2 regions of the Mesorhizobium sp. WSM4310 genome follow, and region 2 is predicted to be linked to the other one. Evidence: predicted binding sites of a transcription regulator. Region 2 holds the regulator's gene; the other holds the start of a gene.
What was found. The regulator PhoB, encoded in region 2, activates phosphate uptake and scavenging genes when phosphate is short. The targets are predictions, from matches to a motif close to TGTCATNNANCTGTCAT.
Positions count from the first base shown of each region.

Region 1: a site for PhoB is predicted at 2,736-2,752, ahead of FJV80_RS12845 (acetoacetate decarboxylase). Genes of this name have one in related genera too.

Region 1 is NZ_VFTA01000009.1:143,034-150,335, reverse strand. Features, by position in the region: gene FJV80_RS12855 (MFS transporter) at 1-235, opposite strand, end outside; gene FJV80_RS12850 (patatin-like phospholipase family protein) at 650-1,810, opposite strand; gene FJV80_RS12845 (acetoacetate decarboxylase) at 1,803-2,591, opposite strand; gene FJV80_RS12840 (3-hydroxybutyrate dehydrogenase) at 2,838-3,626, shown strand; partial or broken gene FJV80_RS35695 (metallophosphoesterase) at 3,565-3,891, shown strand; gene FJV80_RS35000 (hypothetical protein) at 4,122-4,421, shown strand; gene FJV80_RS12830 (NAD(P)H-dependent oxidoreductase) at 4,641-5,969, shown strand; gene FJV80_RS12825 (thiamine pyrophosphate-dependent dehydrogenase E1 component subunit alpha) at 5,972-7,000, shown strand; gene FJV80_RS12820 (alpha-ketoacid dehydrogenase subunit beta) at 7,000-7,302, shown strand, end outside.
Region 2 is NZ_VFTA01000047.1:452-7,753, forward strand. Features, by position in the region: gene xylF (D-xylose ABC transporter substrate-binding protein) at 1-659, opposite strand, end outside; gene FJV80_RS30870 (ROK family protein) at 933-2,177, shown strand; gene FJV80_RS30875 (hypothetical protein) at 2,267-2,530, shown strand; gene phoB (phosphate regulon transcriptional regulator PhoB) at 2,619-3,308, opposite strand; gene phoU (phosphate signaling complex protein PhoU) at 3,328-4,035, opposite strand; gene pstB (phosphate ABC transporter ATP-binding protein PstB) at 4,061-4,864, opposite strand; gene pstA (phosphate ABC transporter permease PstA) at 4,861-5,712, opposite strand; gene pstC (phosphate ABC transporter permease subunit PstC) at 5,716-6,699, opposite strand; gene pstS (phosphate ABC transporter substrate-binding protein PstS) at 6,766-7,302, opposite strand, start outside.

The sequences.
Region 1 (7,302 bases), on a different contig from region 2:
TCGTGCGGCGTTGAGCTGGCGTCAGGCTCGTGTGTTCGAGGCCGAGCCACAATCCCAGCGCGATGAGCCCGTGGGCCGCGAGCTGGTGGGCCGTGGTCGGAATGCCGGTGGCCGGGATCGCCGGCCATCTGTAGATCACCAGAAGCCAAAGCAACGTGAGCGGCGCAAACCAGAGCAGGCCGCGCCAGGCGTCACGCGACGGAACGATAGCAGGGGAAACAGCTTCGACGGTCATCAGCGGTACTCCATTAAGCCCAGGGCAATTCCAGGAAAAGTGTGAGCGGTTTTCCGTCTGGAATTGCGTCAAAACAAAGAGTTAGAGCGGTTCGCCGTTTCCATGAAACGGTGAAACGCGCTAGCGCATTTGCCTGCTCAAATGTACGCCCGCTTTCAGCGAGCCAATATCCGCGACAATCTTGATAGGCTGTGAAGAAGAACTTCACAGTCCGGCCGGGCTTGCTCGAAGGCGTGCCTACGCGGTCGCACCGTAGTTTCGCCGACCTGCCGCGGAACTCATGGTGACGGCCAGGCGGATCGCATCCTTGTCCCGCATGCCTGGCAGCGCTTCTGATAGGCACGATGCGCCGCGCCGGTTGATCAACCGGCGAAGGATTCCGTAAGATTGCTCCGCTTGTCCTGGACGCAAATGTCAGGTCGGGTCTTCGCGGTGCAGATCGTGGATGGTGACGCCGTCGGCATTGGTCGGCAGTGTCAGCCATTTGCGATGGCGCAAGGTGCGTTGCGTGTCTTCCAGGCCCGTGTCCCAATGCTCGCGCATCGAGGTGCCGGAGAACTCGTAGTCCTTGGCGTGACCTTCATAGCCCTTGTGCTGGTAGATCAGGTGCACGATGTTGACCAGGCCGGCATCCGAATAGTCCGCGATCAGCGCTTCTTCCGCCGGCGTCAGCTGCTCCTTGGGCACGCGCTTCAGCGCCTCGAGCAGGCGCATCTTCAGGCCATGAATGCGCTTGAAATTGTCGGTGTTCTGGCGCGTGCGGCTGGAATACATGATGTCCTTGTGGCGCGACAGCACGTCCGGCATGCTGCGCGGCAGCACGCCGCGCGCGCTGAACAGGTCGACCTGGAACACCAGCGACGAACGGTCCTCTTCCTGGTCGAGCAGATATTGCAGCGGCGTGTTGGAGACGATGCCGCCGTCCCAATAGTACTCGCCTTCTATGCGGACCGACGGAAAGGCCGGCGGCAGCGCGCCGCTGGCCATGATGTGCTCGGGCCCGATGCGGACCTTGTCGGTATCGAAATAGACGAAGTTGCCGGTCCGCACATTGACCGCGCCGACGCTCAGCCGTTTCTTGCCGTCGTTGAGGATGTCGAAATCGATCAGGCTCTCCAGCGTGTCCTTCAGCTCGGCGGTGTCGTAGAAGCTGGTGGCGCCCTCGGCGCCGGGATGCTCGAACCAGGGGTTGGGATTGCGCGGCTTGAAGAAGCCGGGCTGGCCCATGGTCATGGTCATCCACGACGAGGTACGGTTGCGGATGTCGCGGTAGATGTCGCCTTCCGGCGTATAAGCCCAGATCTTGCGGCCCGAGATGGTCTGCCAGAACTGTTCGAGCCGCTGCAGGCGGCGGCTGGACTCGTTGCCGGCGATGATCGAGGCGTTGATGGCGCCGATCGACACGCCGGACAGCCAGCTCGGCTCGCAGCCGGCATCGGCCAGCGCCTGATAGACGCCGGCCTGGTAGGCGCCGAGCGCGCCGCCGCCCTGGAACACCAAAGCGATGCGGTCATATTGCGCCGAGATCTCCGCGATCGTGGCCGCGGCTTCCTTGTTTCGATAGCGTTCAAGCACGAATTTTCTCCGGCTGGGTTGTGCTGGTTGCGAGCCGGCTGTGATCGGCAAGATAGTCGTGGACAACCTCGCCCAACCCAAGCGTCAAATCGGCCTTGAAGTGGACGGCGGAGACGATGTCGAGCACCGGCAGCTTGGCCACGTCGGCCATGACGTGGGGCCTGAGATCAAGCGCCGCTGGCGCCGTCCAGGCCTCCTTCAGCGTGATGTCGGTGAGGTAATAGCGCACCAGCTCGCAGATACGCGGGCCGCCGTCGACATGCGGGATGATCTTGATCAGGAAATTGGGCGCGGCGAGCGCGGCGAGCACGGAATCATGATCAGCTTCCCGGTGTTTGTAGCCCATCGTGCCGGTGGCGCACAGAACGCTGCCATAATGCAGCGTGCCGACGATCACCTCGCCTTCATGGATGATCTTGGGATTGGCCAGTTTCTTCGGAAAGCCCCACAGCTCGCGGCCGCCGGCGATCGGCGCGTCGTCGTCGAGATACATCGAATGGACATAGCCGCCATGCTGGCCCTTGTACCTCACCGGAATGACCTGGCCGGTCTCGGTGTAGTCGCCGAAGCCGGTGGAGTCGGGCATGCGGATGAATTCATACTTGACCAGCGGTTCGTCGATCTCCAGCGGCGCCGGCACGACGGCCTCCAGCGCCTCGCGTGTCGTGCGATAGGTGATGATGATGTATTCGCGGTCGAAGAACCGATAGGGACCTGGCGGGAAGGACGGGTTGGTCAGCGGCATCGCATGGGCGCGCTTCACGACATCGGCGATTTCCAAGCTGCACCCCCAAGGTTCTGTCGGATGAATTTCGTTCAGGAATGACCGCGCGAATGCGCAACCGATTATGTTGCACGGCACCATGACAGTGCCGTGTCAGCCAAACGACCGTGGTTTCGCGGCGGGGCGAGGCCGTGCCGGCGCTGTCGTCTGGCTGTAATCGCATCGACACATGGCTCTGTCATTGTCATGTTGCGACGCACAATTATATGCTGTCATTCCCCTCCCACCTCTCGCGAGATCACCATGGGTTCCCTGTCTTCGAAGAATGCCCTCGTCACCGGCTCGACCAGCGGTATCGGCCTGGCCATTGCCCGCGCTTTCGCCGCCGAGGGCGCCAACGTCACCATCAATGGTCTTGGCGACCCCACGGCCATCGAGCAGGAGCGCTCGGGCATCGAGAGGGATTTCGGCGTCAAGTGCCGCTACTCCGACGCCAACATGATGGATGGGGCGGCGGTGAGCGCCATGGTGCATGATGCCGAGGCGGCGTTCGGCAGCCTCGATATCCTGGTCAACAATGCCGGCATCCAGCATGTCGCGCCGATCGAGGAGTTTCCCGACGACAAATGGGAAGCCATCATCCGCATCAATCTTCTGGCGGCCTTCTATGCCATCAAGGCTGCGGTGCCGGGCATGAAGGCGCGCAAATGGGGCCGCATCATCAACACGGCTTCGGCGCACGCGCTGGTCGCCTCGCCGTTCAAATCGGCCTATGTGTCGGCCAAGCATGGCATTGCAGGGCTGACCAAGACGGTGGCGCTGGAAGTCGCGCAGGACGGCATCACAGTCAACGCCATCGCGCCCGGCTATGTCTGGACGCCACTGGTCGAAAAGCAGATCCCCGACACGATGAAGGCGCGCGGCATGACCGAGGAACAGGTCAAGCATGACGTGCTGCTCGCCGCACAGCCGACGAAAGAATTCGTCACCGTCGAGGAACTTGCCGCGCTGACGCTGTTCCTGTGCTCGGATGCCGCCAGGCAGATCACCGGCACGACCTTGCCGATGGACGGCGGCTGGACGGCACAGTAGAGGGGCAATCGAGCGTTGCGTGTTCTGGCCGGCGCCCCGCGGCGCCGGCGGGAAGGGTACGGACAGTTCCATGAAAATCATCCAGCTCTCCGACCCGCATCTGATGACGCCGGGTGGGCTGCTCTACGGTTCCGATCCGCTCGCAAGGCTGGAGGCCTGCCTGGCCGACATCGGCAAGAACCATGGCGATGTCGAACTGGTGGTGATCTCGGGCGACCTAACCAATGACGGCGAGCGTGCGGCCTATGCGGCGTTGCGGGACGGGCTGGCGCGATTTTCGCCGCCCTGCCGGCTGATGCTCGGCAACCATGACGACCGGGCGCTTTTCCTCGAAATGTTCCCCGATGCCGCCGCCGAGCAGGGGTTCGTGCAGACAGCGGCCATGTCGAGGGCAGGCTCTGCCCGGCGCGCCTCGACTGGCTCGACGAACGGCTGCAAGAGGCGGGCAACCGGCCGGTCTTCCTGTTCATGCATCACCCGCCGTTCCGGATACACATGCCGGTGCTCGATGAGGTCAGGCTTGCGGACGCCGATGCCTTCCATGACGTGCTGTCGCGCCACGGCAATGTCCGCCATATCTTCGCCGGCCATGTCCACCGGCAGATCGCCGGCAGCTGGCGCGGCATACCGGTCAGCACGCTGCGCAGCACCAACCACCAGACCGCGCTCGATTTTTCGCAGAGCTGGAGCCTGGGGCACGAGCCGCCCGCCTATGCCGTGATCTTGATCGATGCGGAGGGGGCGATCGTGCATTTTCACGATTTTCCCGTCGGCGCTGCTGACCGGGCTCCGTAAGGCCGTCCATCCCTGGATAGCGGTCCTGACGACACAGTCGCCATGGCCGGTGGACAAGTCCTGTGCCGCCGTCGCGGCTGCGGGCTTTTACACTTGTTCGCAGTCTGCGCAGCGACGTCAAAAAGCATTCGGATTTGGACATTAGTCTTGACAGAAATACAGATGTTCAATACCCGTCAAGCGAATGAACAAGCCTGCAATGTGGGAGGAATGAGCGGTATGGCTTCCAATATTTCGTTGACGGGCCTTGCCCGCGATCTCGATGAGCGCGGCAAATCGGGCAAGCCCATCCGCATCGGCCTGATCGGCTCCGGCGAGATGGGAACCGACATCGTCACCCGCGTCGCCCATATGTCCGGCATCGAGATCGGCGCGATCTCGGAACTGAACCTGCCGGCCGCCAGCAAGGCGGTGGACATCGCCTTCCAGGAAACCGGCCATGCGCGTGAAGTGTCGAACGCTTCGGCGATGACGGCTGCCATGGAGGCCGGCAAGGTGGCGGTCACCAATGACGCCAGCCTGGTCATCAACAATGATCTGATCGACGTGGTGATCGACGCGACCGGCGTTCCCGCCGTCGGCGCCGAGATCGGCCTGCGCGCCATGGAGCATGGCAAGCATCTGGTGATGATGAATGTCGAGGCCGACGTCACCATCGGCGCCTATCTGAAGAGCGAGGCCGACCGGCTGGGCGTCACCTATTCGCTGGGCGCCGGCGACGAGCCGTCCTCCTGCATGGAGCTGATCGAATTCGTCTCGGCCATGGGCCATCCCATCGTCGCCGCCGGCAAGGGCAAGAACAATCCGCTCAACATCGACGCCACGCCGCCGGCCTACGAGGAGGAGGCCAGGCGCAGGCATATGAATGTGCGCATGCTGGTGGAATTCGTCGACGGTTCGAAAACCATGGTCGAGATGGCGGCGATCGCCAATGCCACCGGGCTGGTGCCCGACAAGGCCGGCATGCATGGCCCCGCCGCGACTCTCGGCGAGCTCTCGAAAGTACTGGTGCCTGAAAAGGATGGCGGCGTGCTGTCCAGGGTCGGCGTCGTCGACTACTCGATCGGCAAGGGCGTGGCGCCCGGCGTCTTCGTCGTCGCCGACATGTCGCATCCGCGCATTTCGGAGCGCATGGAAGATTTGAAGATGGGCAAGGGCCCGTATTTCACCTTCCACCGCCCCTATCACCTGACCTCGCTCGAAGTGCCGCTGACCTGCGCCCGCGTCGTGCTTTACGGCAAAGCCGACATGGTGCCGCTGGCCAAGCCCGTGGCCGAAGTCGCCGCCGTGGCCAAGAAAGACATGCAGCCCGGCGAGAAGCTCGATGCGATCGGCGAATATTGCTACCGCGCCTGGATCATGACGGCGCCGGAAGCGCATGCCGCCAGGGCCATTCCCTGCGGGCTGCTGCAGGGCGGCTCGGTCACCGCGCCGATCAAGAAGGGCGAGCTTATCACCTATGCCAATGCCGCCCCGGCCCCGGGCTCCAAGATCGCCGAACTGCGCGCCCGCCAGGACAAGCTCGTCTACGGAATCGTGGGAGCCTGATCATGGCCGGAGCCAGCAAAGCCGTCGCGGACAGTCGCGCCAACCTGCCTTTCGTCTATCGCCAGTACAGCGCCGAGCAGCTCAAGCAGGTGCTCTACAAGATGTACCTCATCCGCCGCTTCGAAGAGGGCGCGGAGGAGAGCTACACGCGCGGCCTGATCCACGGCACCATGCACCTGTCGATCGGCCAGGAAGCCAGCGCCATGGGCATCTGCATGCCGCTTGGCGAGGATGACCAGATCACCTCGACGCATCGCGGCCATGGCCACTGCATCGCCAAGGGCGCCGAGGTCAAGCGCATGTTCGCCGAGTTCTTCGGCAAGACCACCGGCTACTGCAAGGGCCGCGGCGGTTCGATGCACATCGCCGATGTCGCCAAGGGCAATCTCGGCGCCAACGGCATCGTCGGCGGCGGCATTCCGATCGCCGTCGGGGCGGCACTCTCCTCCAAGATGATGAAGACCGGCAAGGTCGTCGTCTCCTTCTTCGGCGACGGCGCCAACAATGAAGGCGCCTTCCACGAGGCGCTCAACATGGCGGCGGTCTGGAAGCTGCCGGTCATCTTCGTCTGCGAGAACAATGGCTACGGCATGTCGACTTCGACCGCCCGTTCGACCGCGGTCAAGAACATCGCCGACCGCGCTGCCGCCTATTCGATGCCCGGCGTCATCGTCAACGGCAACATTTTCTCGGAGGTCGCCGAGGCCTCGTACAAGGCCGTCGAGCGCGCCCGCGCCGGCGAGGGGCCGACGTTGATCGAGTCCAAGACCTACCGCCATCGCGGCCATTCCAAGAGCGACCGCAACCGCTATCGCACCAAGGAAGAGATCGAGGACTGGATGTCGAACCGCGACCCGATCACGCTGTTCGAGAACGAACTGCGGGAATTCGGCTTCATCGACGACAAGGGCATCGAAGCCATCCGCAGTGAGGTGGCGCAGGAGATCGCCGATGGCATCGAGTTCGCCAAGGCGAGCCCGTCGCCCGACGTCAGCGAGACCGGAAATTACGTGTATACGGAGCAGGCGTGATGGACGCGATGGTGCGTGAACTGAGCTACGCCCAGGCGATCCAGGAAGCCATGGCGATCGCCATGGACATGGACGAACGCGTCTTCCTGATGGGCGAGGATATCGGCGTCTATGGCGGCGCCTTCCAGGTGACCGGCGATCTGGTCGAGCGCTATGGCACCGAGCGGGTGATCGACACGCCGATCTCGGAACTGGGCGGCGCGGGCGTTGCGGTGGGTGCGGCGCTCACCGGCATGCGGCCGATCTTCGAGTTCCAGTTTTCCGATTTCGCCACGCTCGCCATGGAGCAGATCGTCAACCAG
Region 2 (7,302 bases):
TCATTGGCCGCGACGACCGCGTCGACCTTGTTGTCGTTGGCGGTCAGGAACTGCTCCATGTTCTTCTGGGCGTTGGCAGGCAGCCAGCCGTCGGTATAGGCCTCGCCGACATTCTTGATCTTGCCGCTGTCGATGGCGGCCTTAAGCACTTCCATCGAGCCTGCGAACAGGAAGTCGGCATTCGGATCGGCGCCCGAGCCCTTGATGAAGACATAGTTGCCTTCCGGCTTGGCCTTGAACACCGCGCTGGCCTGCAAACGCCCGACTTCCTTGTTGTCGAAGGTCAGGTAGAAGACGTCCTTGTTCTCGATCAGGCGGTCATAGCCGACGACCGGAATGCCTTCGTCCAGCGCTTTCTGCACGGCCGGGCCGATGGCCGAGGCATCCTGGGCCAGGATGATCAGCGAATTGGCGCCCTGCGAGATCAGGCTCTCGACATCGGTAAGCTGCTTGCCGGGATTGGACTGCGCGTCGGCGGAAATGTACTTGTCGCCGGCGGCCTCAATCGCCTTCTTCATGGCGGCCTCGTCGGTCTTCCAGCGCTCTTCCTGGAAGTTGGACCACGAAACGCCGATGACCTTGTCTTTCGCCTGCGCGACCGACGCAAGCGTCAGCGACATGGCGACACCCGCCAGGATGGCGGCCGTGAATCTCTTCATGATATTCCTCCCTGCGCCGCGTATGGCGCGACCAAACTGGCCCTAAGGCCGGCACAGAGGCCCTATTTTTTCGAGCCTCGAAAAAACACTGATCCAACACCGGAACGCTGTCAACAACGATTCTGATGGATTTTGATGTCCCTCTGAATTTTTTTCGAGCTTCGCAATAAATAAATGACAGCACCGGCCGCTTCTGCCAGTATTTGACCGTGTCGCCGGCAGCGTTCGAGGGAGGCCGGAAGAACCGCGGCGACCGGGAGGATGTGAAAAAACATGTCGGTCGGAATCCGCCACGACGATCTGCGCCGGCGCAACCGCGCGATGGTGATCGCGGCCGTGCGCCAGGCTGGCCGGCCCTCACGCACCGAGATCGCCGCGACCACCGGCCTCAGCCATTCGACCATATCGGCGATTTCCTCAGACCTGATCGGCGAAGGCATCCTGGCCGAGGGCAAGCCGAGCGAGGCCGGCGCGCTGAAACGCGGCAGGCCGCAGGTCGGCCTCGGCCTCACTCCGGAGGCCGCGGCTGTGATGACCGTGGTGCTGTCGCTGAATTTCCTGTCGGTCGCAGTCATCGACTATGCCGGCCAGGTGATATCGGAAGAACAGCGCCGGCTGGACACGCTGACCATGTCGCGCGAGGCGCTGATCGGCGAATGCGTGGCCATCGTAAGGCGGCGCCTCGAGGATCCCGACATTGACGTGCGCAGCGTCGCCCGCATCGCGTTGGCGATCCAGGGCATCACCGATACCGAGGCCCGGGCGATGCTGTGGTCGCCGATCACGCCGCAGACCGACATCGCCTTCGCCGACATACTCGAAGCCGAGTTCGGCATCCCCGCCACCATGGAAAACGACTGCAACATGATGGCGGTGGCGCTGCGCAGGCGCGATCCCGAGCGCTACCGCGACGACTTCATCGCCATCCTGCTTTCGCACGGCATCGGCATGGGGCTGGTGCTGAAGGGCGAGCTGTTCACCGGCACCCATTCCTCGGGCGGCGAGTTCGGCCACATGATCCATCGGCCCGGCGGCGCGCTCTGCCGCTGCGGGCGGCGCGGCTGTGTCGAGGCCTATGCCGGCAATTACGCCATCTGGCGCAATGCCAGGCAGCTCGGCGAGGACACCGAGCCGGTGGCCGATGTCAGCGACGCGCAGATGCGGGCGCTGGCCGCGACGGCACGGGAACGGGACGGGCCCGAGCGCGAAGCCTATCGCAAGGCCGGCGAGGCACTGGGTTACGGCCTCGGCAGCCTGTTCGCGCTGATCGATCCGGCGCCCGTTGCCATGGTCGGCGTCAGCGCCGCCGCCTTCGATCTGATCGAGCCGGCATTGCGCGAGGCGATCGCCCAGACCGCCGGTGGTCAGCACTCGGAATCGATCTCCTTCGACACCGAACCGAACGAACTGCCGCTGATCCGCGAAGGTTGCGCCATGCGCGCGCTGACCTTCGTCGACCAGGAGATTTTCGCGCCGGGCGTGCAGGCAAGAACGGGTGCCGGAAAGAACGTTGCCTGACGGTCAGGGCGAAACTCGATCATTCTGAACGACCGCGTTCGGCCCGTTGCGACATCAATTGGCAATGTGTCTGCCTGTATGATCTGCTGATGTCCCGTTCGTTGGTGATCAACTTCAACATAGATCAGGCCGAGTTTTACGGCCTCGTCCATCGTGTTCGCAACTTCGGCGAGGACGTCTACCGCTTCCTGCGAACCAACGGCTGGGGCGAAATTATTATCGGCGAGGTCGACGCGGCCACTACGCAGCTGATCATTCGAGACATCAAACATTCAAAGCTCCAGCGCGTTGCTGTATGGGTCGAAGAGGAGATGAGGCGGCAACATCTGTTGGGAGAAGTCGAAGTCCGCTGATCACCCTCTTCACGGCATTGGCGACTACCTGCTGATTGGAGTTTCGATCTTGGAGCCTCATCCCGATTTTATCGGGATGAGGCAAGCTCTAGTCTTCCCGGATCGCGTAGCCCGCCCCACGAATGGTACGGATGACATCCGGCATGCGACCATTGTTGACCGCCTTGCGCAACCGGCCGACATGCACGTCCACGGTACGCTCGTCGATGTAGATCGTCTCGCCCCAGACATTGTCGAGCAGCTGGCTGCGCGAGAACACGCGGCCAGGATGGCGCATCATGAATTCGAGCAGGCGGAATTCGGTCGGCCCGAGCCGGATCTCGCTCTTCTTGCGGTAGACCCGGTGCGATTCACGGTCGAGCACGATATCGCCGACCTTGAGCACGCTGGACAGCACTTCCGGCTTGGCGCGGCGCAGCAGCGCCTTGATGCGGGCCATGAATTCCGGCGTCGAGAACGGCTTGACCAGATAGTCGTCGGCGCCGGTGGAAAGCCCGCGTACACGGTCGCTTTCCTCGCCCCGCGCGGTCAGCATGATGATCGGCAGCCGCTCGGTCTCGGGCCGCATCCGCAATCGCCGGCAGAGTTCGATGCCGGATACCGCCGGCACCATCCAGTCGAGCACGAGCAGGTCGGGCACGTTCTCCTGCAGGCGGATTTCGGCTTCGTCGCCGCGTGTCACCACCTCGACCTGGTAACCCTCCGATTCCAGATTGTAGCGGAGGAGCACGCCGAGCGGCTCCTCGTCCTCCACCACCATGATGCGTGGTGCGATCATCGGTTGGTTACCCCTGCGCTCAGGCCGCCGGCGCCGACATCGCCGTCTCGTCCTGTTTTGGACGGTTGGCGGGCAGCTGCGTACCGGTCAGGACATAGTACGCATTCTCGGCGATGTTGGTCACGTGGTCGCCGATGCGTTCGAGATTCTTGGCGCAGAACAACAGATGCGTGCAAGCCGTGATGTTGCGCGGATCCTCCATCATATAGGTCAGCAGTTCGCGGAAGACGGAGGTGTATTTGACGTCGATGCGCTCATCGTCGGCGCGCAGCTTCGCCAGTGCCGCGGCATCGCGCGCCGCATACTCCTCGATCACGCCCTGCACCTGGATCAGCACCAGCTGCGCCATGGCGTCGATGGAATGCGAGAGGTCGCGCGGCGTGGCGCTGAGGCCGACAGTGCCGACGCGCTTGGCGATGTTCTTGGCAAGGTCGCCAATGCGTTCGAGATCGCCGGCCATGCGGATCGAGCCGACGACATGGCGCAGATCATCGGCCATCGGCTGGCGCTTGGCGATCAGCGTGATGGCGCGGTCGTCGAGTTCGCGCTGGCGCGCATCCATGATGGCGTCGTCGGAGACGACGCGCTGGGCGAGCGCATTGTCGGAGTTCAGCAGCGCCTTGGTGGCGCCGCCGACCATCGAGCCGGCGAGATCGCCCATGTCGCTGATCAGCCTGCTGATCTGTCCGAGATCCTCGTCGAAGGCTGCGACTGTGTGTTCGGCCATGATCCTGGTCCTCGTATGCGTGCGATCAGCCGAAGCGGCCGGTTATGTAGTCTTGCGTGCGCTTCTCGCGGGGCGACGTGAAGATCTTCTCGGTGCGGTCGAATTCGACCAGTTCGCCCAGATACATGAAGGCGGTCTGCTTCGAGACGCGCGCCGCCTGCTGCATGTTGTGGGTGACGATGACGATCGTGTAGTCGGCCTGCAGCTCGTCGATCAGCTCCTCGATCTTGGCGGTCGACAGCGGGTCGAGCGCCGAGGCAGGCTCGTCGAGCAGGATGACTTCTGGCTTCACCGCCACGGTGCGGGCGATGCACAGCCGCTGCTGCTGGCCGCCCGACAGGCTGAGGCCGCTAGCATTGAGCTTGTCCTTGACCTCGGTCCACAGTGCCGCGCGCTTGAGCGCCTGCTCGACGCGGCCGTCCATCTCGGCCTTGCTGATCTTCTCGTAGAGCCTGACGCCGAAAGCGATGTTCTCGTAGATCGACATCGGGAACGGCGTCGGCTTCTGGAACACCATGCCGATCTTGGTGCGCAGCAGGTTGAGGTCCTGCGAGCGGTCGAGAACGTTCTGGCCGTCGAGCAGCACCTGGCCCTCGGCGGTCTGCTTGGGATAAAGCTCGTAGATGCGGTTGAAGACGCGCAGCAGCGTCGACTTTCCGCAACCCGACGGGCCGATGAAGGCGGTGACGCTGCGCTCGGGCAGCGACAGCGTGATGTCCTTCAGCGCCTTCGACTGGCCGTAGTAGAAATTGAGGTTCTTGACCTCGATCTTGGCCTTGGTCGCCGCCTCTGCGGCGATCGTCATGTCTGGAGACAACATCTGGCTCATTTGTCCTCTCTGCGTCCGGTCAGGCTGCGCGCAAAGATGCTGAGCGCGAGAACCGTCAATGTGATTATGAGTGCACCGGTCCAGGCCAGCTGCTGCCATTCCTCATAGGGGCTGAGAGCGAACTGGAAGATGGTGACAGGCAGGCTGGCCATCGGCGCGTTGAGATTGCTCGACCAGAACTGGTTGTTCAGCGCCGTGAAAAGAAGCGGTGCGGTTTCGCCGGAGATGCGGGCGATGGCCAGCAATATGCCGGTGACGATGCCCGAAAGCGCGGCACGATAGGCAACCGAGCGGATGACCACCCAGCGCGGCGCGCCGATCGCGGTGCCGGCTTCGCGCAAGGCGTTGGGCACCAGGTTGAGCATGTCCTCGGTGGTGCGCACGACGACGGGGATGACCAGGATGGCGAGTGCCACGGCACCGGCGATCGCCGAGAAATGCCCCATCGGCCGCACCATCAGCTCATAGACGAACAGGCCGATGATGATCGACGGCGCCGACAGAAGGATGTCGTTGATGAAGCGCACTACCGTGGTGAGCTTCGAGAAGCGGCCATATTCGGCCATATAGGTGCCGGCCAGCACGCCGATCGGCGTGCCGACGATGATGCCGATGATGGTCATCACGATGCTGCCGTAGATGGCATTGAGCAGGCCGCCGGCGTCGCCGGGCGGCGGCGTCATTTCCGTGAAGACCGAGAGGGAGACGCCGGCCAGGCCCTTGTAGAGCAAGGCGCCAAGGATCAACGCCAGCCAGGCAAGGCCGATGCAGGCGGCGATGACGCACAGCGCCATCATCACGCCATTCTTGCGCTTGCGGCTCTGGTGAAGCGATGCGGCTGTCGACATCGGTCAGGCTCCCGTGCGGGCGTCGATGCGCATCAGCATGTAGCGGGCGATGGCAAGGATCAGGAAGGTGATAACGAACAGGATGAGGCCGAGCGCGACCAGCGAGGAAGTGTAGAGGTCGCCGACCGCTTCGGTGAATTCGTTGGCGATGGTCGCCGAGATGGTCGTTGCCGGCGCAAACAGCGACGTCGAGATGCGGTGCGCGTTGCCGATGACGAAGGTCACCGCCATCGTTTCACCGAGGGCGCGGCCGAGGGCGAGCATGACGCCGCCCATGATGCCGATGCGGGTGTAGGGAATGACGACCCGGCGCGTGACCTCCCAGGTCGTGCAGCCGATGCCATAGGCCGATTCCTTCAGCACCGACGGCACCGTATCGAAGACGTCCTTGGTGATCGAGGTGATGAAAGGCAGAATCATGATGGCCAGGATCATCGCCGAGGTCAGCAGGCCGATGCCGTAAGGAGGGCCTGCGAACAGGCTGTTGAGGCCCGGAATGCCGTGGAACACGCTGATGATGAAGGGCTGCACCGTCGTCTGCAGAAACGGCGCCAGCACGAACAGGCCCCAGATGCCGTAGATGATCGAAGGGATGCCCGCCAGCAGTTCAACCGCCATGCCGATCGGACGCCGCAGCGGGCGTGGGCAAAGCTCGGTGAGGAAGATGGCAATGCCGATGCCGAGCGGCACGGCGATCAGGATGGCGATGGCCGAGGTGATGATGGTGCCGTAGATCGGCGCCAGGGCGCCGAACTTCTCCGTCACCGGGTTCCAGCTTTCGCTGGTCAGGAAGGAAAAGCCGAAGGTCGACAGGGCTTGCCAGGAACCGGCAAACAGCGAGATCGCAACGCCGCCGAGCAGGACCAGCACCAATATCGCGGCGGCGCGGGTTGTCGCGTGGAAGATTGCGTCGGTCAGTGCGAACCGTCGAACGGTGGCATCGCGCGAACTTCTAACGGCTGGCAAGGCTTCCTGGACAGCGCTCATGTCAAGCTCGGCTCTTTCGGTTGAAGGAAAAGGAGCGCCGCGGGCGCGGCGCTCCTTTGGAGGATGTTACTCGCCAACGTAGACGGGCTTGCCGCCGGCCTGGATGTCGGCCTTCCACGAAGCCTTGACCAGGTCGACGACGCTGTCGGGGATCGAGACGTAGTCGAGCGCCTTGGCGGTTTCCTTGCCGTCCTTGTAGGCCCATGCAAAGAACTTCAGGGCTTCGCCGGTGGCAGCGGCATCATCCGGAGCCTTGTGGATCAGGACCCAGGTCGAGGCAGCGATCGGCCAGGTGGTGTCGCCGGGCTCGTTGGTGATGATGACGTTGAAGTTCTTGGCGCCCTTGAAGTCGGCATTCGAAGCGGCAGCGCCGAAGGATTCGAGCGACGGCTCGACGACCTTGCCGGCTGCGTTCAGCATCTTGGAGTAGGACAGGTTGTTCTGCTTGGCATAGGCGTATTCGACGTAGCCGATGCCGCCGTCCGTCTGCTTGACGGTGTTGGCAACGCCTTCGCTGCCCTTGGCGCCGACGCCCGTCGGCCATTCGACGGCGGAGTCCGAACCGACCTTGTCCTTCCAGTCGGGCGAGAGCTTCACCAGATA